3 regions of the Streptomyces sp. NPDC017991 genome follow, and region 3 is predicted to be linked to each of the others. Evidence: riboswitches for the same ligand, from Rfam matches in the RefSeq annotation. Region 3 holds a riboswitch; each other region holds the start of a gene.

Region 1 (7,351 bases), on a different contig from region 3:
TAGCCAAGACATTCCAGAAGAGAACCTGCCCGCCGAGCGGGCCGACGGTGAGCACGCGCACGGCGACGTGGGTGTGCCGGACGAGAAGCATCCGTTCGCGGATCCCGGTCTGCCGCCGCACGAGCACCGCATCCAGGACATCGACGAGCGGGCCGCCAAGCGGTCCGAGCGCACGGTCGCCCTGCTGTTCACGCTCTCGATGCTGGCCACGGTCGGATTCATCGCGTCCTTCGTGACGATCCCGGCCGACCGGATCGTCTACATCTTCCCGCTCGGACACATCAGCGGTCTGAACTTCGCCCTGGGCATGACGCTCGGCCTGGCGCTGTTCTGCATCGGCGCGGGCGCGGTCCACTGGGCCCGCACCCTGATGTCCGACGAGGAGATGGCCGACGAGCGCCACGCCATCGCGGCGGAGCCCGAGGTCAAGGCCAAGGTACTGGCCGACTTCAAGCAGGGCGCCAAGGAATCCGCGCTCGGCCGCCGCAAGCTCATCCGCAACACGATGTTCGGCGCGCTGACCCTGTTCCCGCTGTCCGGCATCGTCCTGCTGCGCGACCTCGGTCCGCTGCCGGAGGACAAGCTGCGGCACACGCTGTGGTCCAAGGGCAAGCTGCTCGTCAACATGAACACCGACGAGCCGCTGCGTCCCTCCGACGTCGCCGTGGGCTCGCTCACCTTCGCCAAGCCCGAGGGCCTGGAGGAGCACGACCACGACTTCCAGACCGAGATCGCCAAGGCCGCCCTGATGATCGTCCGGCTCCAGCCGGAGAACATCAAGGACAAGCAGGAACTTGAGTGGTCCCACGAGGGCATCGTGGCGTACTCGAAGATCTGCACCCACGTCGGTTGCCCGATCTCCCTGTACGAGCAGCAGACGCACCACGTCCTCTGCCCGTGCCACCAGTCCACCTTCGACCTCTCCGACGGTGCCCGAGTGATCTTCGGCCCGGCCGGTCACGCCCTTCCGCAGCTGCGTATCGGTGTGAACGACGAGGGCTATCTTGAGGCGCACGGCGACTTCGAAGAGCCCGTCGGTCCTGCCTTCTGGGAGCGCGGATGAGCACTACGACCACCCCGAACCCCTCGGGCGCAGGCGCGCCGGGACGTTCGCGAGAGAAGGCACCGGCCGGCGAGAGGGTCGCCGACTGGGCCGACGGCCGACTGGGGATCTACTCCCTGGCCAAGGCCAACATGCGCAAGATCTTCCCGGACCACTGGTCCTTCATGCTGGGCGAGATCTGCCTCTACAGCTTCCTGATCATCATCCTCACGGGTGTGTATCTGACGCTGTTCTTCCACCCCTCGATGAACGAGATCGAGTACCACGGAAGCTACGTCCCGCTCCAGGGACAGCTGATGTCGGAGGCGTTCGCCTCCACGGTGAACATCAGCTTCGACGTCCGCGGCGGTCTGCTCATCCGGCAGATCCACCACTGGGCGGCGATCGTCTTCCTGGCCGGCATGTTCGTGCACATGATGCGCGTCTTCTTCACCGGCGCGTTCCGCAAGCCGCGTGAGATCAACTGGCTGTTCGGCTTCCTGCTGTTCGTCCTGGGCATGTTCACCGGGTTCACCGGCTACTCGCTCCCCGACGACCTGCTCTCCGGCACCGGTGTCCGCTTCACCCAGGGCGCCATCCTGTCGATGCCGATCGTGGGCACGTACATCTCGATGTTCCTGTTCGGCGGGGAGTTCCCGGGCGGCGACTTCGTCGCGCGGTTCTACTCGATCCACATCCTGCTGCTGCCCGGCATCATGCTGGGGCTCGTGGTCGGCCACCTGATCCTGGTCTTCTACCACAAGCACACCCAGTTCGCGGGCCCCGGAAAGACCAACAAGAACGTCGTCGGCATGCCGCTGCTGCCGGTCTACATGGCCAAGGCCGGAGGCTTCTTCTTCCTGGTCTTCGGGTTCATCGCCATGCTGGCCGCGGTCGCGTCCATCAACCCGATCTGGGTGCTGGGGCCGTACCGGCCGGACCAGGTGTCCACGGGCGCCCAGCCCGACTGGTACATGGGCTTCGCCGAGGGTCTGATCCGCGCGATGCCGGGCTGGGAGATCAACTTCTGGGGTCACACCCTGGTTCTCGGTGTGCTCATCCCGCTGGTGGTCTTCGGTATCTTCCTGGCGCTCATCGCGCTCTACCCGTTCATCGAGTCCTGGGTCACCGGGGACAAGCGCGAGCACCACATCCTGGACCGCCCGCGCAACGCCCCGACCCGTACGGCCTTCGGTGTCGCCTGGGTCACCGCGTACATGATCATGCTGATCGGCGGTGGCAACGACATCGTCGCGACCCACTTCCATCTGTCGATCAACACGGTCACCTGGTTCGTCCGGATCGGGTTCTTCCTCGGACCGGTGCTCGCGTTCGTCGCCACCAAGCGGATCTGCCTCGGGCTCCAGCGCCGGGACAAGGACAAGGTGCTGCACGGCCGCGAGTCGGGCATCATCAAGCGTCTGCCGCACGGTGAGTTCGTCGAGGTGCACGAGCCGCTCAGCCAGGAGGCCATGCACACCCTCACGGCGCACGAGCAGTACCAGCCGGCCGAGATCGGCCCGACGGTCGACGAGAACGGTGTCGAGCGCAAGGTGAAGGGCCCGCAGAAGCTCCGCGCCAAGCTCAGCACCGCCTACTTCGGTGAGGACGGCCAGATCCCCAAGCCGACCGCCGAGGAGTACAAGGAGATCACGAGCGGCCACGGCCACCACTGATCACCACCTGTTCGCCACGGCAGGAGCCCCGTCCATTGCATGGACGGGGCTCTTTGCCGTGCCGGGGCCTGGATAGGGTGGACCCACATCCACGAACACGGACCCAGGAGCGGCAGATGAGTGCTGTGACCCCCGCTGGAGGCGACTTCGCGGCGGGCCGTTCCTGGCCCGCCCTCCTGAACGGCCTGCTGGACGGGCGCGACCTGAGCGCCGACGACACGGCCTGGGCGATGGACCTGATCATGCGGGGCGAGGCGACCGACGCGCAGATCGCCGGGTTCGCGGTGGCCCTGCGGGCCAAGGGCGAGACCGTCGAGGAGATCTCCGGCATGGTGCGCACGATGTACGCGCACGCCAACGTGATCGAGGTGCCGGGCGACACCGTCGACATCGTCGGCACCGGCGGGGACGGGGCGAAGACCGTCAACATCTCGACGATGTCGGCCGTCGTCATCGCCGGTACGGGTGCCAAGGTCGTCAAGCACGGCAACCGCGCCGCGTCCTCCGCGTCCGGCGCCTCGGACGTCCTCGAAAAGCTCGGCGTCAACCTGGAGCTGACCCCGCGACGGGTGGCCGAGGTGGCCGAGGAGGCCGGGATCACCTTCTGCTTCGCGGTGAAGTTCCATCCGGCGCTGCGGCACGTGGCGGCGGCGCGCGGGCAGCTGGGGATCCGGACGACCTTCAACTTCCTCGGCCCGCTCACCAACCCGGCCCGGGTGAAGGCCCAGGCGGTCGGGGTCGCGCACGCGCCCATGGCGCCCATCGTGGCCGGGGTCCTCGCCGAGCGCGGCAACTCCTCGCTGGTCTTCCGCGGCGACGACGGTCTCGACGAGCTGACCACCACGGCCACGTCCCGGGTGTGGGTCGTCCGGGACGGCAAGGTGCGCGAGGAGGCCTTCGACCCGCGGGACGTGGGGATCGAGCTGGTGCCGGTGGAGGCGCTGCGGGGGGCTGACGCGTCGTACAACGCGGATGTCGCGCGACGGCTGCTGGGGGGTGAGCGGGGGCCCGTGCGGGACGCCGTGCTGCTCAACTCGGCGGCGGCGCTGGTGGCGCTCTCGCCGGGGCCTGGATCGCTCGCCGAGCAGATCCGCGGCGGGATGGCTCGTGCCGCGGAGGCCATCGATTCCGGGGCGGCGCTCCGGACGCTGGAGCGGTGGGTGACGGCGACCCAGGCGTAGTCGGTCGTCAGCGGCCCCGGTGGGGGCGGGCCTCAACGATTGCGCAGTCCCCCGCGCCCCTAGGTACCCAGGGGCGCGGGGAACTGCGCAGCGGGGGGCGGGGGCGGAGCCCCCAGGCGGTGACCGGTGCCCCCGCCGTTCCGCGATGCGGACAGCGGGTTGCGTCGGCGTGATCGTGTGGCAAGATGCTGGCAGGTCATGAGTGACAGTCAACAGGCCCCGGCCGACTGTCCGGCAACCCTCCGTCCGTGGCGGGGTGCCCCGGGTGAAGACCAGGTCGTAGGCAGTGAGGTCTACGGCAAGCGCGGACCCCTCACCGCTCGCTGGAGCGGACACACCAGGGGTCCTGGTCGTTCGAGGGAGCCTTTCATGAGCAAGCGAATGCGATAGGGCGCCGAGCCCCACTTCCGCGTACCCCTTTCACCTTTCCTGTGCCGGGCCATGCCCGCCCGCACAGTGATTTCGCCTGCCTCTCACAGGAGCTCGCCATGTCTGTCTCCACCGCTGCCGCCGACCGGTCCGCCCACTGTGACACCGACGCCTCGGGGTCCCTGCCCGTGCTGGGCCGAGACGTCACCGTTCCGCTCGTGACCGGCGGCGAGGTCACCTACGCCGCGCTCGACTACGCCGCCAGCGCCCCCGCCCTCCAGCGGGTCTGGGACGACGTGGCCGCGTACGCCCCGTACTACGGCAGCGTGCACCGCGGGGCCGGATATCTGTCCCAGCTCTCCACCGACCTCTTCGAGAACGCCCGCAGGACCGTGGGCGAGTTCCTCGACTGCCGCGCCGACGACGAGGTCGTCTTCACCCGGTCCACCACCGACTCGCTGAACCTCCTCGCCGCCGCCCTGCCCGCCGACTGCCAGGTCTTCGTCTTCGAGACCGAACACCACGCCTCGCTGCTGCCGTGGCAGGACGCCCGCGTCACCTACCTCAACGCCCCGCGCACCCCGGGCGAGGCCGTCGCGACGCTGGAGCGGGCCCTCGCCGACCGCGACCCGTACGGTCCGGCCCTCGTGTGCGTCACGGGCGCCTCGAACGTCACCGGCGAACTGTGGCCCGTACGGGAACTGGCCGCCGCCGCCCACGCCCACGGCGCCCGGATCGTGCTCGACGCGGCCCAGCTCGCGCCCCACCACCCCGTCTCCGTACAGGAGTTGGACGTGGACTGGGTCGCGTTCTCCGGCCACAAGCTGTACGCGCCGTTCGGCTCGGGTGTGCTCGCGGGACGCTTCGACTGGCTGCGCGAGGCCGACCCGTACCTCGCCGGTGGCGGTGCCTCGCGGAAGGTGTCACGGCGTACGGACGGCGGGGTGGACGTGGAGTGGCACGAGAGCGCCGCACGGCACGAGGCCGGGTCGCCCAACGTCATCGGCGCCTACTCCATCGCCTCCGCCTGCAAGGCCCTCACCGAGGCCGGCTTCGACACGCTCGTCGCCCGTGAGCAGCAGCTCGTCGCCACCGTCCGGCAGGGTCTCGCCGAGGTGCCCGAGGTCCGGGTGCTCTCGCTCTTCGGCGACGACGCCCCGCGCGTCGGCGTCATCTCGTTCGTCGTCGACGGCTGGAACAGCTCGCACTTCGCCGCCGCGCTCTCCGCCGAGTACGGCATCGGCGTCCGCGACGGCCTCTTCTGCGCCCACCCGCTGGTCCGTACGCTCCTCGGCAGCGACCCGCAGTCCCAGGGCGAGTGCGGCGCCCCCGAGGCCGCCCCCGGCGAGAAGTCCCTGAACGCCATCCGCGTCAGCTTCGGCGTCGGCACCCCCGACGAGCACGTGGAGCGTTTCGTGGGAGCGGTCAAGGAACTCGTGGCGAACGGCGCCAGCTGGAACTACCGCACGGAGAACGGCCGCTGCGTCCCGGCGGCCTGAAGGGCTCCGACACGCAACCCGACCCCCGTACCGCGCGCCCCGGAGGGCCTAGGGCGTTTCTTTTGGATCAGGTCGGATCAGGCCGCGGTGTCCGGTGCGGTGCATCGCAAGGCGGAGCATGATCCGCGTACTGGGCGTACTCGGGTCGTGCGACAACGCCGCGAGGTGCTGTGCCGGGCGCCGCGGACCCGGGCTGATCCAAAAGAAACGCCCTAGTTGTCGCCCCCGATGGCGAACGCGGCCTCCAGGTCGTGCTGCGAGTACGTCCGGAACGCCACATGCGTGTCCGTCCCCTCGACCCCCGGAATCTTGCTGATCATGCCGGGAATGACATCCGCCAGATCGTCATGGGCCTTCACCCGGACCATGGCGATCAAGTCGTACGTCCCGGTCACGGAGAACACCTCGCTGACGCTGTCCAGCGCTGCGATCGACTCGGCGATCTCGGGAATCCGGTCCACGCTGGTCTTGATGAGCACGATCGCGGTGATCACGGCTGGTTTTCTCCCTCGGTGGCCGTCGCTGGGGATTTCACTCTAGCCGGACGCCCGTACCGCACCCACGCGTAGAGGAACCCGGCGGAGAAGCCCAGCAGGTGCGCCAGATAGGCGACCCCCGGGCCCTGCGACGCGCGCCCCGCGGCCAGCCACTGCAGGGACACCCAGAACGGCAGCACCACCCACGCGGGAAACCGCAGCGGAAGGAAGAAGAGGAACGGGAAGAGACTGGTCACCCGTGCTTTGGGGAACAGGTACAGAAACGCGCCGAGGACCGCGGAGATCGCCCCCGACGCGCCGACGAGGGTCTGCGCCGAGTCGGCGTGGACGCCCGCGTAGCCCAGCAGGGCGAGGTAGCCGCAGCCCACGTAGAAGAGGGCGAACTCGACGTGGCCCATCCTCTCCTCGGCCATCGCCCCGAAGACGTAGAGGAAGAGCATGTTCCCCAGCAGATGCAGCCAGCTGCCGTGCACGAACAGCGCGGTGGCCGGGGTGCCGAGGGCCCGCAGCGTCCCCCGGAACAGTTCGACGGGCACCACGCCCCACCGTTCGAAATAGGCCCGCTGCGCGGAAAGAAGCTCGTCACCGGTGCCGTACGAGGGACTGAGCCCCGAGGCCGGACCGATCACGAAGAGCGCGCAGCACAGGGCCATCAGTCCGTACGTCACCGGAGCGGGGTGGCTCCGGAAGGCCCTGACCGCTCTGACCGTCCTGTTGCCGGGTGCACCCCAGTTGCCGAGCATGCACAGAGCATGACGTAACAGGACCGAACCGCACAGAGCGCCTCGCCGCTCCCGGTGGACGGGCGTCGAGTACCCGCCAGGCCGTAGGGTTACGAGCCACACGCTCCGGGGAATCCGGTGCGTCACGAAGACTTACGGAAAGAGAGCGACTGCCACGATGACGGTTCCCCTCCCGACGGCCGAGACCCGGTGGCGCTGCACGCTCTGCGGCAACCTCACGCGATTCGATGTGACCCGTTCGTCGAAGGTCGTCGAGTACGTACATCTGGACCTGGCAGGGGAACCCAAGGTCGAGGAGCGCGACGTGGTCAGTGAGACCATCGACTCCGTGCGCTGCCGGTGGT
Region 2 (7,351 bases), on a different contig from region 3:
GTGCCCGGGTGAACCGCGAGTGACAGGGCGGTCGCGGTGAGGTGGTCAAAGGTCCAAGGTCACCTTCGGGTACGACGAAGGTCACAATTACATATCGGACACTTCGCACTTCAATCTTCACGCGAGACACACAAGTTGGCTAAGTTGACGGCTGGGCCGTACGACTCCCTCCGGTGAACCTCGCCGGGTCGCGCGGTCTCCGCCGAATCCGACCGGCCCTCGTGGCGGCCGGAGCCGGAGGTCCAGTCGACTTCCAGGGTGAATCGGCCCAACTGTCCAGCGGACAGAGGCCGTAGGGCATGCGTTTCGGAACCGCCCGCCCGAACCCGACGGTCGACCCGGCAGGCGGTGCACGGAAGGAGTCGTCTCCCATCGCGCCGGAACGAACGCAGCGCCCCGGAGGCACCGGCCTCCCCGGCATGTCCCGCTCCGCCCTCGTGAAGGCGGCCCCCGCATCCGTGGACCAGTTCACCCCTGCGGGCATTCCCGCCCAGCGGAGCGACGAACCCAGTCGCGAGGAAGTGCAGCAGCGGATCACCAACCTCTACGACCGGGTCGAGAACGCCACAGGCAACTTCAACGCGACCCGTGCGATGAGCACCGCGACGCGCGACACCGTCAAGCCGGCGTCCGGGGACAGGGGCGGCCGGGGCGGAGCCGCCGATGCCGCCGCCCCGCTGCCGGACGTCGCGAAGCAGTGGTTCGACGTGGGCCGCTCGCAGCTGGGCCCCGTCTTCCCGGCGGTGCTGCCGCCCGACAGGATGCCGGACCGGGGTTCCGCCGCGTCCCGGCCCGCCGATTCGGGCGGCCGTCCGAGCGGCGGCGGCCGTGAGGGGCGCGGCGGGCGCGAGGGTTCCGACCGGCCCGTCCTGGAGCTGACCGCCGGCCCGAGCGCCGGCCCCGGTGCCGCAGGCCCCGTCGCGGAACTGACCGCGAGGCCCGTCGCCGAGCTGACCGCCGGCCCCGGCACGGCGCTGCCGGCCGTACCGGCGCAGCGCCAGGCGGCCGAGAATGCCTTGCCCGGACCGTCCGGCGGACCGTCGCAGGAAACGCTGCGGACTTCGAAACGGCGGAACCAGCGGAAGCTCGGACAGGCCCGTGACCTGCTGGCCGGACATACGGCCCGGCGCAGCGCACCCGTCGCGGAACTGCAGCCCTTCCAGGCGATCGAGGGCGCCTGGGGCCCTGCCGCCCAGACGCAGAACTATCGCGCGCCCGCGACCGGCCTGGACGCGTGGCAGCAGCCGGCCGTCGGTACGGACATGCGCGCCGGCACGGACATGTACGCCGGAACGGCTACCTACGCCGGCATACCCGGCATACCCGCCGCGGGAGCGGGTGCCGTCGCCGACCAGAGCATCGGCAACGGCGTGTACCTCGGGGTCGACCAGTACGCCGGTGCCCCGTACACCGGTGCCCAGCAGACCGACACAAGCATGTACGTCGACGCGAGCACGCCCATCGCCACGGGAGTCGCCCTCGACATGCAGAATGCGGCCAACCCCGCATACGGAGCGCCCGCCCCCGCCTATGCGACGCCCGCCTATGGCACGCCCACCTATGCCGCGCCCGACCCCGGGTACGGCGGACAGGGCGCCAGGGCCGTCGACTTCGCACGCGCTCAGATCGGCAAGCCGTGCGTATGGGGCGCGATGGGACCGGGCTCGTACGACTGCTCCAGTCTCACGCAGGCCGCCTGGAAGGTCGCCGGAGTCGTGCTCCCGCGTTCCGTCCAGGACCAGGCGACCGCCGGCACGATGGTCCCCGTCGCGGACATCCGACCCGGTGACCTGGTTCTCTTCAGCGGACAGGTCGGACACGTCGGCATCGCCACGGGCAACGGCATGATGATCCACGCACCGAGCCCGGGCGTCGCCATCCGCGAAGAGTCGATCTACTGGGCCGGCGAGGCGGCGATCCACAGTGTGATCCGCCCTGCCTGAGGGGCCGTTGCGGGCCCATCCAAGGTCAGGAGCCAGGAGCCAGCAGTCAGCGTGATTGTGGCGTCTCCGCCGGCTTCGTGAGTGCCTTGGTGAAGCAGACGCTGAACGGATTGCGGTCGTACGGGGCGTACGGCCGCACCTCCTGCCAGCCCTCCCGCGCATAGAGTGCCCGGGCCTCCGGCTGGAGCGCGCCCGTCTGCAGCCACAGCCGGTCGACGCCGAGACTCAGCGCGGTCGACTCCACCGCCGCGAGGGCCGCTCGCGCCAGACCCCGGCCGCGGTGGTCGCCGTGCACGAACACCCGCTTCACCTCGTGCCGGTCGGGCAGCCTGCGCAGCGAGGCGGTGGCCACGGGCACGTCGTCGGCGTAGGCGACCCAGGTGACGACGATCTCCTCGGCGGCGGGCTGCGGCGCACGTACGCGCCGGTGCTCGACCGGCGCGTAGCGCGGGGCCAGTTCGGCGGACATCTGCTCCCGCAGCCGGGCCGGGGCCGGGGCGTCCCACTCCTCGGTCACCCAGCGGACCACCGGTGCCCGCCGGGCGGCCCGAGTCTCTTCCCCGGTCTCCTTGCGGGCTTCTTCCCTGACTTCTCCCTTGATCATGCGCACATGCTCACACCGGCGGAGGAGGCGTGTCGTCGGCTCGGGCCCCCTGTTCGCAGAACGGAAACACCGCGTTCGCAATGACGCCCGGCAGCCTTCTAGAGCGCCGTCCGCCCACTGCCCCGGAAGGCCGGGTGCAGGCCGAGGCGCCGGACGTACCGATCCAGGTGGGGGTACGCGGACCGGGCGCCGTCATTCGTGTCCGGGTGGGTGAGCGCCACCCAGAGATCCACGTCCGCGGCCGTGATCGCACCCCCCAATACATAGGGGCTGGAGGCCAGTTGATGATCGAGCAGGGTCAGTGTCGCCGCCCGGGCAGGGGGCTGGGAGGTCGGTGTGACGTCCCGGGCGAGGAGTTCACGCAGCGCGTCGATCTCGGCGGCGAGGGCCGGTGGACGCAGCGCGGGCGGGCCGGACGCCTCCTCGTCCCGGAGTCCGGCAAGGTCGGCGAGGTCGCGCAGGATGTCGGGCGTGTGGTTGCTGACGACGCGTCCGCTCCACCGGTCGCACAGCGCGGGCGCGGTGAGCGGGCCGTCGTAGTGGTGCCAGGTCGCCTCGTAGGCCCGGCGCAGCGAGGCGAAGGCATCGGGCGTCTCGGCGGGGCGGGTCAGCACGGTGGTGGCAGTCGAGTCCTCAAGTCCCAGCAGGGCGAGGGTGATCGAGACGCGCAGCGAACGCTGACAGCCTTCGGACAGATACAGCTGATAGCGGTGCGGCGCCGGGTAGAAGCCGCCGGCCAGGCCGACACCTATGCGGCCGCGGAAGCGGTGCGGACGTGCGGTCGCGCTCGGTGCGACCGTGCCGCAGGCGGGCGTGCCGGTGACGGCCGTACGTGCGGCCGTCGCGAAGGTACCTGTGCTCGAACCGCGGGAAACTGTCTCGGGCATGGCTCTCCAGAGGGAATCGCGGAAGCCCTGGCCGCCTTGTGGGCACCAGTGGCGAAACGGAGTGACTGCGCTGTGTCGTGCACGTCCGGCGGGTCCACGGGCCGACGGTCCGGATCGGGCGGACCGCAGGGACCGGGTGAACCGGCAGCGAACTAGTAAGCGCTGGAGACGCGCAACAGATCGATGTGCAGTCGCCTCGTCAAGCCGTTCCTGGGCAATTCCCACCCGTCCCGGTCGGGGCTCGCACGAGGCGAGACCACGCTTGTCCCGCCGCACCGGCGGAACCCGGTCGTCACCCGGGGCACCCCGTCGCGGTGGAAGGGTTGCCTGTCAGCGGGCCGGGGCCGATGACCGCACGGACGGAGGAGGACCTCGTCCGACGGGCGCTGACAATCGTGACCGTCCCCGCAAGTGTCGGCGCGCTGAGTGAGGTCGTCAAGACGCCGAGACGACGTCTCAACAGGTGGGCAGTGTCCCGTGCGGGTCGGTGGGGGCCGGCCGCGCAGTTCCCCGCGCCCCTTGAAGGCGGGGCTTCGCCCTCGCCCCCCAGGGGCGCGGGGAACTGCGCGCTCAGCCCTCACCGACCCGCACCCGACAACGCACCGTTCGCCCAGGGAACCGCCGAGATCAATTTCGGACTGCCGGAAGAAAAGGAACAGCCGTACTGTTGTGAGCGTCGACGAGCAGACGAGCCGCAGGACGGAGGTGACGCACGTGCGACCGCGCCCCGTACCCCGCCTCCGTGTCCCCAAGCTCACTCCGCGCCGCCGCGTCCGCCTGTACTCGCGGCAGCACATCGACCTGCTGCGTGTCGCCGGCGCGCTCTGTCGTCCCTGACCCGTACCTCCGCGGCCCCGCCCTCCTCCGGTGAGGGCCGGCTTCCTCCACGGTCGATCAGGAAGGCACCCCCGTCGTGTCGTCAGTACCTCCTTCTGCCCTGCCCACTTCCCCCGCCCTGCCCTCTACCCCCGCCCTGCGTCTCGCCGTAGCGCTCGACGGAGCCGGCTGGCACCCCGCCGCGTGGCGCGACCCGGTGGCCCGCCCCCGGGACCTGCTCACCGCCGGTTACTGGACGGACCTCGTCACCGAGGCCGAACGGGGTCTGCTCGACTTCGTGACCATCGAGGACGCCCTCGGCCTCCAGTCCTCGCACTTCACCGAGCCCGACGGACGGACCGACCAGGTCCGCGGCCGGCTCGACGCCGTCCTCATCGCCGCCCGGGTCGCGCCGCTGACCAGCCACATAGGACTGCTGCCTACCGTGGTGGCCACGCACACGGAGCCGTTCCACATATCGAAGGCCATCGCCACGCTGGACTATGTGAGCACCGGCCGTGCAGGCGTACGGATCCAGGTGTCGGCCCGCTGCAACGAGGCCGCGCACTTCGGCCGCCGTACGGTCCCGTCGTTCCGTATCGAGGACCTGGAGAGCCCCGCCGTACAGGAGTTGACGGTCGACCTCTTCGACGAGGCGGCCGACTACGTCGAAGCGGTCCGGCGGCTGTGGGACAGCTGGGAGGACGACGCGGAGATCCGGGATGTTGCCACCGGCCGCTTCGTCGACCAGGAGAAGCTGCACTACATCGACTTCGAGGGCGCGCACTTCAGCGTCAAGGGGCCCTCGATCACGCCTCGGCCCCCGCAGGGGCAGCCGCCCGTCGGAGCGCTCGCCCACGAGACCGTGACCGGTGCGCCGTTCCGGCTGCTGGGCCGCTCCGCAGACCTCGGGTTCGTCACTCCGCACGACGCCGGGCAGGCCGGCGCGATCGTCGCCGCGGTGCGCGCCGAACAGGACGCGGCCGGGCGGGCGGGGGAGCCCCTGCACCTCTTCGGCGACCTGGTCGTGTTCCTGGACGACGACCCCGCCGAGGCCGTGGCCCGCAAGGAGCGGCTCGACGCCCTCGCGGGCTATCCGTACACGAGCGACGCCCGGATCTTCACCGGCACTCCGTCCCAACTGGCGGACCTGCTCCAGGAGTTGAGCGAGGTCGGGCTGACCGGCTTCCGGCTGCGCCCCGCCGTCGTCGGCCACGACCTCCCGGCGATCACCCGGGGCCTGGTCCCCGAACTCCAGCGCCGCGGCGTGTTCCGGCACGTGTACGAGGCCGACACCCTGCGCGGACTGCTCGGACTCGAACGCCCGGCCAACCGTTACGCAGCCGCCTCCGGGGCCATCGCCCCCGAGGCCGCAGCCGACGCCGTCACCACCGCCTGAGCCGGAAGGATCCACGAACATGAGCGAGCCCCGCAAGCCCGTCAAGCAGATCCACCTCGCGGCCCACTTCCCCGGCGTCAACAACACCACCGTGTGGAGTGACCCCCAGGCGGGCAGCCACATCGACTTCAACTCCTTCGCGCACTTCGCGCGCACCGCCGAACGCGCCAAGTTCGACTTCCTGTTCCTCGCCGAGGGCCTGCGCCTGCGCGAACAGGGCGGCAAGATCTACGACCTGGACGTCGTCGGACGCCCCGACACCTTCACGATCCTGTCCGCGCTCGCCGCCGTCACCGAACGTCTCGGCCTCACCGGGACCATCAACTCCACCTTCAACGAGCCCTACGAGGTGGCACGGCAGTTCGCGAGCCTCGACCACCTCTCCGACGGCCGCGCCGCCTGGAACGTCGTCACCTCCTGGGACGCCTTCACCGGCGAGAATTTCCGCCGCGGTGGTTTCCTGCCGCAGGAGGAGCGCTACTCCCGGGCCAAGGAGTTCCTGGCCACCGCGAACGAGCTCTTCGACTCCTGGCGCGGGGACGAGATCGTCGCCGACCAGGAGTCCGGCACGTTCCTGCGCGACGCTCGGGCGGGAGCCTTCGTCCACCAGGGACAGCACTTCGACATCGAGGGGCAGTTCAACGTCCCGAGCTCCCCGCAGGGCCGCCCGGTGATCTTCCAGGCCGGCGACTCCGAGGAGGGCCGCGAGTTCGCCGCCGCCGGAGCCGACGCGATCTTCAGCAGGTACGCCACCCTCAAGGAGGGCCAGGCCTTCTACACGGACGTCAAGGGCCGCCTGGCCCGCCACGGCCGCACCCCCGACCAGCTGCTCATCCTGCCCGCCGCGACCTTCGTCCTGGGCGACACGGACGCCGAGGCCGCCGAACTGGCCCGCGAGGTGCGCCGGCAGCAGGTCAGCGGGGCGACCGCGCTCAAGCACCTGGAATTCGTCTGGAACCGCGACCTGTCGGCGTACGACCCGGACGGGCCGCTGCCCGACATCGACCCCGACCTCGGCGAGCACACCCTCGCCCGCGGCCGGGCCCAGGTGCGCATGTACCGCGACCCGCTGGCCACCGCCCGCGAGTGGCGCGAGCTGGCGGCGGCCAACAAGTGGTCCATCCGCGACCTGGTCATCGAGACCGGCAGCCGCCAGGCCTTCGTCGGCTCGGCGGCGACGGTCGCGCACACCATCGACGAGTTCGTCCAGGCCGACGCGAGCGACGGCTTCATCCTCGTCCCGCACATCACCCCCGGCGGCCTCGACGCCTTCGCCGACACGGTCGTCCCGCTGCTCCAGGAGCGCGGCGTCTTCCGTACGGACTACGAGGGCACGACCCTGCGCGACCACCTGGGACTGGCCCGGCCCGCCGCCCGGTCCGGTTCCGCGGCGCGGGGCGAGCGGGCGGTCGCCTCGTGAAGTTCCTTGCGATCACCCTGATCGTGCACGCGCCGGACCCGGTGACCGGCATCCAGAAGTCCACCGGCGACCGCTTCCGCGAGGTCCTCGACAACGCCCTGCTGGCCGAGGAGCTGGGTTTCGACGGTTTCGGCGTGGGGGAGCGGCACGAGCGCCCCTTCATCTCCTCCTCACCGCCCGTCGTTCTCAGCCACATCGCCGCCCTCACCTCCCGGATCCGCCTGTTCACCGCGGTGACGACCCTCAGCCTCCTCGACCCGGTCCGCGCGTACGAGGACTACG
Region 3 (7,351 bases):
TCCAGGGTGCGGTAGCCGTCCATCTGAATCGCGCTGTAGTGGACGAATACATCCGCACCACCGTCGACCGCGATGAAGCCGTACCCCTTCTCCGCGTTGAACCATTTGACGGTGCCCTGAGCCATGCCTAACTCCCCTATTACTGGCCCTTGCACAGACCCGCACTTCGCGGATCCGGGTCAGACCTCACCCCCCAACGGTTGGGGGTGTGCGCCGGAACGCGTCGACCGCGGCTGAATGTATCCGTCCAACTGCCGTCTGCAACAGGTCAATCCGACGAGAATTCCGGGCACGGCTGATCGGAAATATGTGAAGGATTTACGCAGATCCAGGGCAAGTCGGGCCCGGTAAACGCCATAAACGGCTCAAAAGTACCGGTTACTTTGGCTGCTTCTTGTCGGGCCCCGGGCGCGAACTCATATGCGCCGACCTTGCGAAGCGAGGCAGCTTCCCCAACTGTACCGCGCTCAACCATACAGAATTGCCCCCTCCGCTTCGGGCGCGGAGAGGGCAATTCGATGAACTCTGCGTGTTCGACATTACCGAGGGTAATGATCAGCGCCGCCGAACGGGGCACCGGGCGGGCTCCGGACGGGGCGCTCAGCCTCCGGCGACCGCCGGGATGATCGAGACCCCGACGCCGTCCGGCGTGGCCGTCTCAAGACCCTGCTCGAAGCGGACGTCGTCGTCGTTCACGTACACGTTGACGAACCGCCGCAGCTTGCCCTGGTCGTCCAGGACACGGGCCGCGATACCGGTGTGGTTCTTCTCCAGATCGGCGATGACCTCGGCGAGGGTCGCCCCTTCGGCGGCCACTTCGGCCTGACCACTTGTGTAGGTACGCAGGATGGTGGGGATACGGACGTTGACGCTCACGGAGACCTCCGGTCGGGTGCGTAGCGCCCGATAGGGCGCGGGTCGGTGACATCGCGGCTCCGCCGCGGGGCGCGACCGGCCACTGCCGGCCCGCAGGTGACTGACAACGGCTAAGACCCGAGCCCGGCCTCACGGAACGAGTCAAGACTCGGCCGGATGGTCGCGGTCAGCCCCGTGTCGGAGGCAACGGCGTCCAGCGTCTTCAGACCGTCCCCCGTGTTGAGGACGACGGTCGTCAGGCTCGGGTCCAGCAGACCGGCTTCGATCAGCTTCTTCGCCACCCCCACCGTCACCCCGCCGGCGGTCTCCGCGAAGATTCCCTCGGTCCGCGCCAGCAGCTTGATCGCGTCGACGACCTGGTCGTCGTTCACGTCCTCCACGGCCCCGCCCGTCCGGCGGGCGATGTCGAGCACGTACGGCCCGTCCGCCGGGTTCCCGATCGCGAGCGACTTCGCGATCGTGTTCGGCTTCTGCGGGCGTACGACGTCGTGCCCGGCCTTGTAGGCGACGGACACCGGCGAACAGCCCTCGGCCTGCGCGCCGAAGATCTTGTACGGCTTGTCCTCGACGAGACCGAGCTGGATCAGCTCCTTCAGGCCCTTGTCGATCTTCGTCAGCTGCGAACCGGAGGCGATCGGCACGACCAGCTGGTCCGGCAGCCGCCAGCCGAGCTGCTCACAGATCTCGTACGCCAGGGTCTTGGAGCCCTCCGCGTAGTACGGCCGCAGGTTGACGTTGACGAAACCCCAGCCCTCGCCGGCCGGGTCGCCGATCAGCTCGGAACAGAAGCGGTTCACGTCGTCGTAGTTGCCCTCGATGCCGACGAGCTCGCCGCCGTAGACCGCGGCCATGACGACCTTGCCCTGCTCCAGGTCGTGCGGGATGAACACGCAGGAACGGAAGCCGGCCCGCGCGGCGGCGGCGCCCACCGCGCCCGCGAGGTTGCCGGTGGAGGAGCAGGAGAGCGTGGTGAAGCCGAAGGCGCGCGCGGCCTCCAGCGCCTGGGCGACGACGCGGTCCTTGAAGGAGTGCGTCGGGTTGCCGGAGTCGTCCTTGACGAAGAGCTTGCCGGCGTCGACGCCCAGCTCACGCGCCAGGTTGTCGGCCTTGACGAGCTTGGTCCAGCCGGGGTTGATGTTCGGCTTGTCCGCCACGTCTGCGGGGACGGGCAGCAGCGGCGCGTACCGCCAGATGTTCGCGGGACCCGCCTCGATCCGCTTGCGGAGCTCCTCGGTGTCGTAACCCGAGAAGTCGTACGCGATCTCCAGCGGGCCGAAACACTCCTCGCAGGCGAAAACCGGACCGAGCGGTACGCGGTGGCCGCACTCGCGGCAGGAGAGCGCGGCGGCCGGACCGAGGTCGACGGCGTTCGCGGAGTCCGCGGCGGAGGCGGACGCGGGGGTGGAGTTCGTGGTGCTTGCAACTGTCTGCGCAGCCATGGAGGCGAGGCCCTTTCCTCATCTTCCTCACGACGCACTTCGCCATGAGACGGATTTGGCACCTTCCCGAGCCGGGAGCCTCGCGACACTGATCGGCGATGATCAGGACGAGACCGGCTGGAGGGTTGCCGGGGCTTCAACGGGCCGTATCCCTCTGCCCCTCTGGATGAGCGGTATTCAGTTGTGGTCCTGCACGTGATTTCGGTTGTACACGCAACGACCCCCGACATGCGATGGTCATCAGCGTTGTTCAAGACTGTAACCGACGGCATGGATGGTGGAGAGAGCCGTCCGAACCGCGAGATGACCGTCACACCGGTCTCCGTCGCGGCGGGACGCACGCATCCCGATGAACGCAAGGGAGAGCCGCACGTGCTGGAAGACGTCGAGCGCTGGCTGAGCACGCGCTCCTGGTCCGTCGAGGACCGCCCGCTCAAGAAGCTGATCGCCGCGAAGCGGTCCACGGGCTCCACGGTCAGTGTCGTACTGCCCGCGCTGAACGAGGAGGAGACCGTCGGCGAGATCGTCGCCGAGATCCGCCGCGCGCTGATGACCGCGAGGGTGCCGCTCGTCGACGAGATCGTGGTGATCGACTCGGGCTCGACGGACCGCACCTCCGAGGTCGCCGCCGCCGCGGGCGCGCGTGTCGTGCACCGGGACGAGATCCTGCCCCGTATCCCGGCCGTACCCGGCAAGGGCGAGGTGCTGTGGCGCTCGCTGCTCGTCACCCGCGGGGACATCGTGGCCTTCGTCGACGCGGACCTGAAGGAGTTCTCGGCGGACTTCGTCTCCGGGATCGTCGGTCCGCTGCTCACGGATCCTGGGGTCGACCTCGTCAAGGCGATGTACGACCGCCCGCTGGGGTCCGCCGCGGGTCAGGGGGGCCGGGTCACGGAACTCATGGCCCGGCCGCTGCTCAACATGCACTGGCCGCAGCTGGCCGGGTTCGTCCAGCCGCTGGGCGGGGAGTACGCGGCCCGCCGCTCGCTCCTCGAACGGCTTCCGTTCCCCGTCGGGTACGGCGTGGAGCTGGGCATGCTGGTCGACGCGCTGCACCTGGTCGGTCTCGACGCCCTCGCGCAGGTCGACGTGGGCGTGCGGAGGCACCGGCACCAGGACGGGCAGGCGCTCGGGCGGATGTCGGCGGCGATCTACCGCACGGCTCAGCTTCGGCTCGCGCGCGGACACATGATCCGGCCGTCGCTGACGCAGTTCGTGCGGGGGGAACACGGGTTCGAGCCGCGGACGCACTCGGTGGACATGGAGGAACGTCCACCGATGTCCGAGATCCGCGAGTACGTGTCGCGCCGCGCGGCGTAACGCTCCGCGACAGCCTGACCGTCGGCTGCGGGCCGTCGTAACCGATCGCGCCGTTCCCCGCGCCCCTATTGGGGGCGCGGGGAACGGCGCAATCTTTTGTCTTCGGGTTGACCCGCGACCTCCCTCCACGGCCGGTGGGAACGTTTGAGCGGATGGACCTGCGGCTAGATTTCGAGTCATGGCTCCCACCCACGGCAATCACCCCGTCCTCGTCGCGTCCAACCGCGGCCCGGTCTCGTACACGAAGGACGAGTCCGGCGAGCTCACGGCCAAGCGCGGCGGAGGCGGACTCGTGTCGGGCCTCTCCGCGATCGGCCCCGACGCCGGCGCCCTGTGGGTCTGCTCGGCCCTCGGCGACGGCGACCGCGAGGCCGTCCGGCGCGGCGTGGGCGAGGAGGGCGTCCGGATGCTCGACATCGACGCCGACACCCACGCCGCCGCGTACAACGGCATCGCGAACTCCGCGCTGTGGTTCGTCCACCACATGCTCTACCAGACCCCCCTGGAACCCGTCTTCGACGCGGAGTTCCGGCGCCAGTGGGCGGCCTACGAGACGTACAACCAGGCCTTCGCCGAGGCGCTGGCCGAGGAGGCGGCGGACGGCGCCGCGGTCCTCGTACAGGACTACCACCTGACTCTCGTGCCGCGGATGCTCCGCGAACTCCGTCCCGACCTGCGGATCGGGCACTTCTCGCACACCCCGTGGGCCCCGCCGGACTACTTCCGGCTGCTGCCCGACGACATCGCGGCGAAGGTCCTCGACGGGATCCTCGGCGCCGACCGGGCCGCGTTCCTCACCCGGCGGTGGGCGGACGCGTTCACGGAGTGCTGTCGGACCGTACTGGGGGCCGACTTCGACCCGGACACGCAGATCGGCGTGCACGGCCTGGGCGCCGACGCGGACTTCCTGCGCGAGCGCTCGCACCGCGAGGACGTCGACGAGCGGATGGCCGCGCTGCGCGAGCAGATCGGCACCGCGCCCGACGGCAGCCCCCGCAGGACCATCGTGCGGGTGGACCGCACCGAGCTGTCCAAGAACATCGTGCGCGGCCTGCTGGCGTACCGGCAGCTGCTGGACGACCGGCCCGAGTGGCGCGAGCGGGTGGTGCACGTGGCGTTCGCGTACCCGTCGCGGCAGGACCTGGCGGTGTACCGCGACTACACGGCCGAGGTGCAGCGGGTCGCCGACGAGATCAACTCCGCGTACGGGACGCCCGGCTGGACGCCGGTCGTCCTGCACGTGAAGGACGACTTCGCACGCTCACTCGCGGCGTACCGGCTGGCCGACGTGGCCCTCGTGAACCCCATCCGCGACGGTATGAACCTCGTCGCGAAGGAGGTGCCCGTCGTGTCCGACGACGGGTGCGTGCTGGTGCTGTCGCGGGAGGCGGGGGCGTACGAGGAGTTGGGCGAGGACGCGGTGGTGGTGAACCCGTACGACGTGTCCGGGACGGCGGAGGCGTTGCACGAGGCGTTGACGGTGCCTCTCGCCGAGCGGGCCGAGCGGACGAAGCGGTTGGCTGCGGCGGCGACCGCCCTGCCGCCGGCGCAGTGGTTCCTGGACCAGTTGCACGCGCTCCGCTCCGCGGGGGCGGTTGGCTGACAGGCGCCGGTCGGCGGGGGCTGGCCGCGCCCCTTACGGGGCCAGCCTTGCTGCCAGGGCCGTGAGCAGTCGGGCGACCCCCTCCGGGCCGTCCACCACCAGGTCCGAGCGGTCGGTCAGTTCGGTCACCTCTGCGCTGCCGCTGCAGACCAGGAGGCCCGGGATGCCGTCGGAGCGGAGTTTTTCGACGGCGGCGAAGGCCGGCAGGTCGCCGAGGTCGTCGCCGCAGTACATGACCGACTCGGCGCCGACATCGCGCACGTACTCACCGAGGGCGACGCCCTTGTCCATGCCCGCCGGACGCAGCTCCAGGACCAGCCGCCCCGGTTCGACGATCAGGCCGTGCCTCTGGGCCAGCCGGGACAGCGGTTCGCGCAGTGCCTCGAAGGCGGCCTGGGGGTCCTGGGCACGGCGGGTGTGGACCGCGACGGCCCTGCCCTTCTCCTCGATCCAGCTGCCCTGCCAGGCACCGATGCCGTCGAGGAACCCGGGCAGTTCGGCGCGGGCCGCGGCGACGCCGGGGTGCGGGGCGGGGGCCCGGACCGTACCGGTGACCGCGTCCCAGCGCTCCGCCCCGTAGTGGCCGAGCACGACGAGGTGGTCGAGGCCCGGGACTCCGGCGAAGCCGCCGTACCGCACGGCGACCGACGCCGGCCTGCCGGTGACGACGGCCACCGACGCCACTCTCGGGGCCAGCGCCGCCAGGGCCGGTACGGCGTCCGGGTGGGCGCGGGCCTGTTCGGGGTCGGGGACGATCGGCGCGAGCGTGCCGTCGAAGTCGAAGGCGAGGACGGCCTTGTGGGGCCGCGCGAGGATGGCGGCGAGGCCGTCTCGGCCCGCGGTGGTCACGGGGCTCGGCAGCGACGATGGGTCGGGGTGGCTGGCCATGCTGGGACCCTATCCGCCGAGGTGGGGTCTTACGCCTCCCGCTCGCTCCTGCGTACCTCACGAACGCGCCGCAGACGGTTGACCGTCACCGGGTCGTACGCGAGGGCCCGCTCCGCGTCCAGCAGGGCATTCAGCAACTGGTAGTAACGAACCGGGGCGATCCCCAGCTCCTCCCGAATGGCCCGCTCCTTGGCCCCCGGCGCCTCCCACCCCCGCCCCTCCAACGCAAGCACACCCCGCTCCAACGAACTCAACCCCGCATCACCCGTACCCATACCCATACCCATACCCATACCAACAAGCTAGCCGCCACCACCCCCTCAGAGGGGCGCGGGGAACGGCGCAGTCTTTCGCCGTTGCCCTTCAGGGGCGCGGGGAACGGCGCAGTCTTTCGCCGTTGCCCTTCAGGGGCGCGGGGAACGGCGCAATCTTTCGCCGTTGCCCTTCAGGGGCGCGGGGAACGGCGCAACCAGCCCCCACAAGCCCGCACCCACCCCCAACCACCCAACCGACGGAGTCACCCCGCGTTCTGGGCAGCGGCAGCAGCCCGCTGCAACTGCCCCAGTACAGCCCCCGGCTTCCCCTCCGGGCTGACCGCCTCACCGATCCGCCGCTTGATGTCCGCGCTGACCGCCGCCCAGGACGTCTGCCCCACGGGGTACAGCTCGGCGTTGGGCAGCTCACCGAGGAAGTCGACGAGGTCCGCGTCGTCCTTGTCGAGGGCCATCGCCTCGGACGCGGACGTCGTCACGGGCAGCAGGTCGTACTCGTGGGAGAACTCCAGGACGTTCTTGTCGCTGTACACGTAGTCGAGGAAGTCCCCGATCTGTTCCGCGTGCCCGTTCTTCTTGAACGCCATCATCCAGTCGGCGACACCCATGGTGGCCTTGGAGCGCCCCTTGGCGCCGGGCATCGGCACCATGCCGAACTTCACGCCCTTCGCGGCGGCGGCCTTCATCAGCGTGGGGTGGCCGTTCAGCATGCCGACCTCGCCACGCGTGAACGCCGCGAAGGCGTCCGCGCGGTTGAGCTTCGCGGGCGCGACCGGCCCGGTGAGGCCCTTGTCGACGAGCTTCTCCTTGAGCCAGGTGAAGGTGTCGATGTTCTGCGGGGAGTCGAGGCTGTAGGAGCCGACCGTGTCGGTGTACCCGTCGCCGCCGCTGAGCAGCCACATCAAGGTCTCGGCCTGCGCCTCCTCCGGCCCCAGCGGCAGCGCGTACGGGTA

What was found. A riboswitch is a leader RNA that binds a small molecule or an ion and turns the genes downstream of it on or off. The one in region 3 is predicted to bind S-adenosylmethionine.
Region 1: linked by a shared signal. The riboswitch ahead of ACH4DZ_RS17500 (aminotransferase class V-fold PLP-dependent enzyme) and the one ahead of thrC (threonine synthase) in region 3 are both predicted to bind S-adenosylmethionine.
Region 2: linked by a shared signal. The riboswitch ahead of ACH4DZ_RS29320 (glutathione S-transferase family protein) and the one ahead of thrC (threonine synthase) in region 3 are both predicted to bind S-adenosylmethionine.

What each region holds. Positions count from the first base shown of each region.
Region 1 covers NZ_JBIRGP010000005.1:265,863-273,213, reverse strand. The annotation lists gene ACH4DZ_RS17515 (Rieske 2Fe-2S domain-containing protein) at 1-1,063, shown strand, start outside; gene ACH4DZ_RS17510 (cytochrome bc complex cytochrome b subunit) at 1,060-2,718, shown strand; gene trpD (anthranilate phosphoribosyltransferase) at 2,835-3,899, shown strand; SAM riboswitch class IV at 4,094-4,210, shown strand; gene ACH4DZ_RS17500 (aminotransferase class V-fold PLP-dependent enzyme) at 4,388-5,767, shown strand; gene ACH4DZ_RS17495 (Lrp/AsnC family transcriptional regulator) at 5,980-6,261, opposite strand; gene ACH4DZ_RS17490 (rhomboid family intramembrane serine protease) at 6,258-7,007, opposite strand; gene ACH4DZ_RS17485 (hypothetical protein) at 7,165-7,351, shown strand, end outside.
Region 2 covers NZ_JBIRGP010000011.1:62,988-70,338, forward strand. The annotation lists gene ACH4DZ_RS29310 (C40 family peptidase) at 420-1,943, shown strand; gene ACH4DZ_RS29315 (GNAT family N-acetyltransferase) at 1,990-2,547, opposite strand; gene ACH4DZ_RS29320 (glutathione S-transferase family protein) at 2,646-3,434, opposite strand; SAM riboswitch class IV at 3,688-3,835, opposite strand; gene ACH4DZ_RS29325 (putative leader peptide) at 4,104-4,271, shown strand; gene ACH4DZ_RS29330 (LLM class flavin-dependent oxidoreductase) at 4,348-5,649, shown strand; gene ACH4DZ_RS29335 (NtaA/DmoA family FMN-dependent monooxygenase) at 5,669-7,069, shown strand; gene ACH4DZ_RS29340 (LLM class flavin-dependent oxidoreductase) at 7,066-7,351, shown strand, end outside.
Region 3 covers NZ_JBIRGP010000009.1:132,975-140,325, reverse strand. The annotation lists gene ACH4DZ_RS26015 (cold-shock protein) at 1-125, opposite strand, end outside; gene ACH4DZ_RS26010 (MoaD/ThiS family protein) at 601-876, opposite strand; gene thrC (threonine synthase) at 987-2,315, opposite strand; SAM riboswitch class I at 2,331-2,488, opposite strand; gene ACH4DZ_RS26000 (glucosyl-3-phosphoglycerate synthase) at 2,688-3,635, shown strand; gene ACH4DZ_RS25995 (trehalose-6-phosphate synthase) at 3,814-5,238, shown strand; gene otsB (trehalose-phosphatase) at 5,272-6,126, opposite strand; gene ACH4DZ_RS25985 (DUF3263 domain-containing protein) at 6,156-6,407, opposite strand; gene ACH4DZ_RS25980 (ABC transporter substrate-binding protein) at 6,644-7,351, opposite strand, start outside.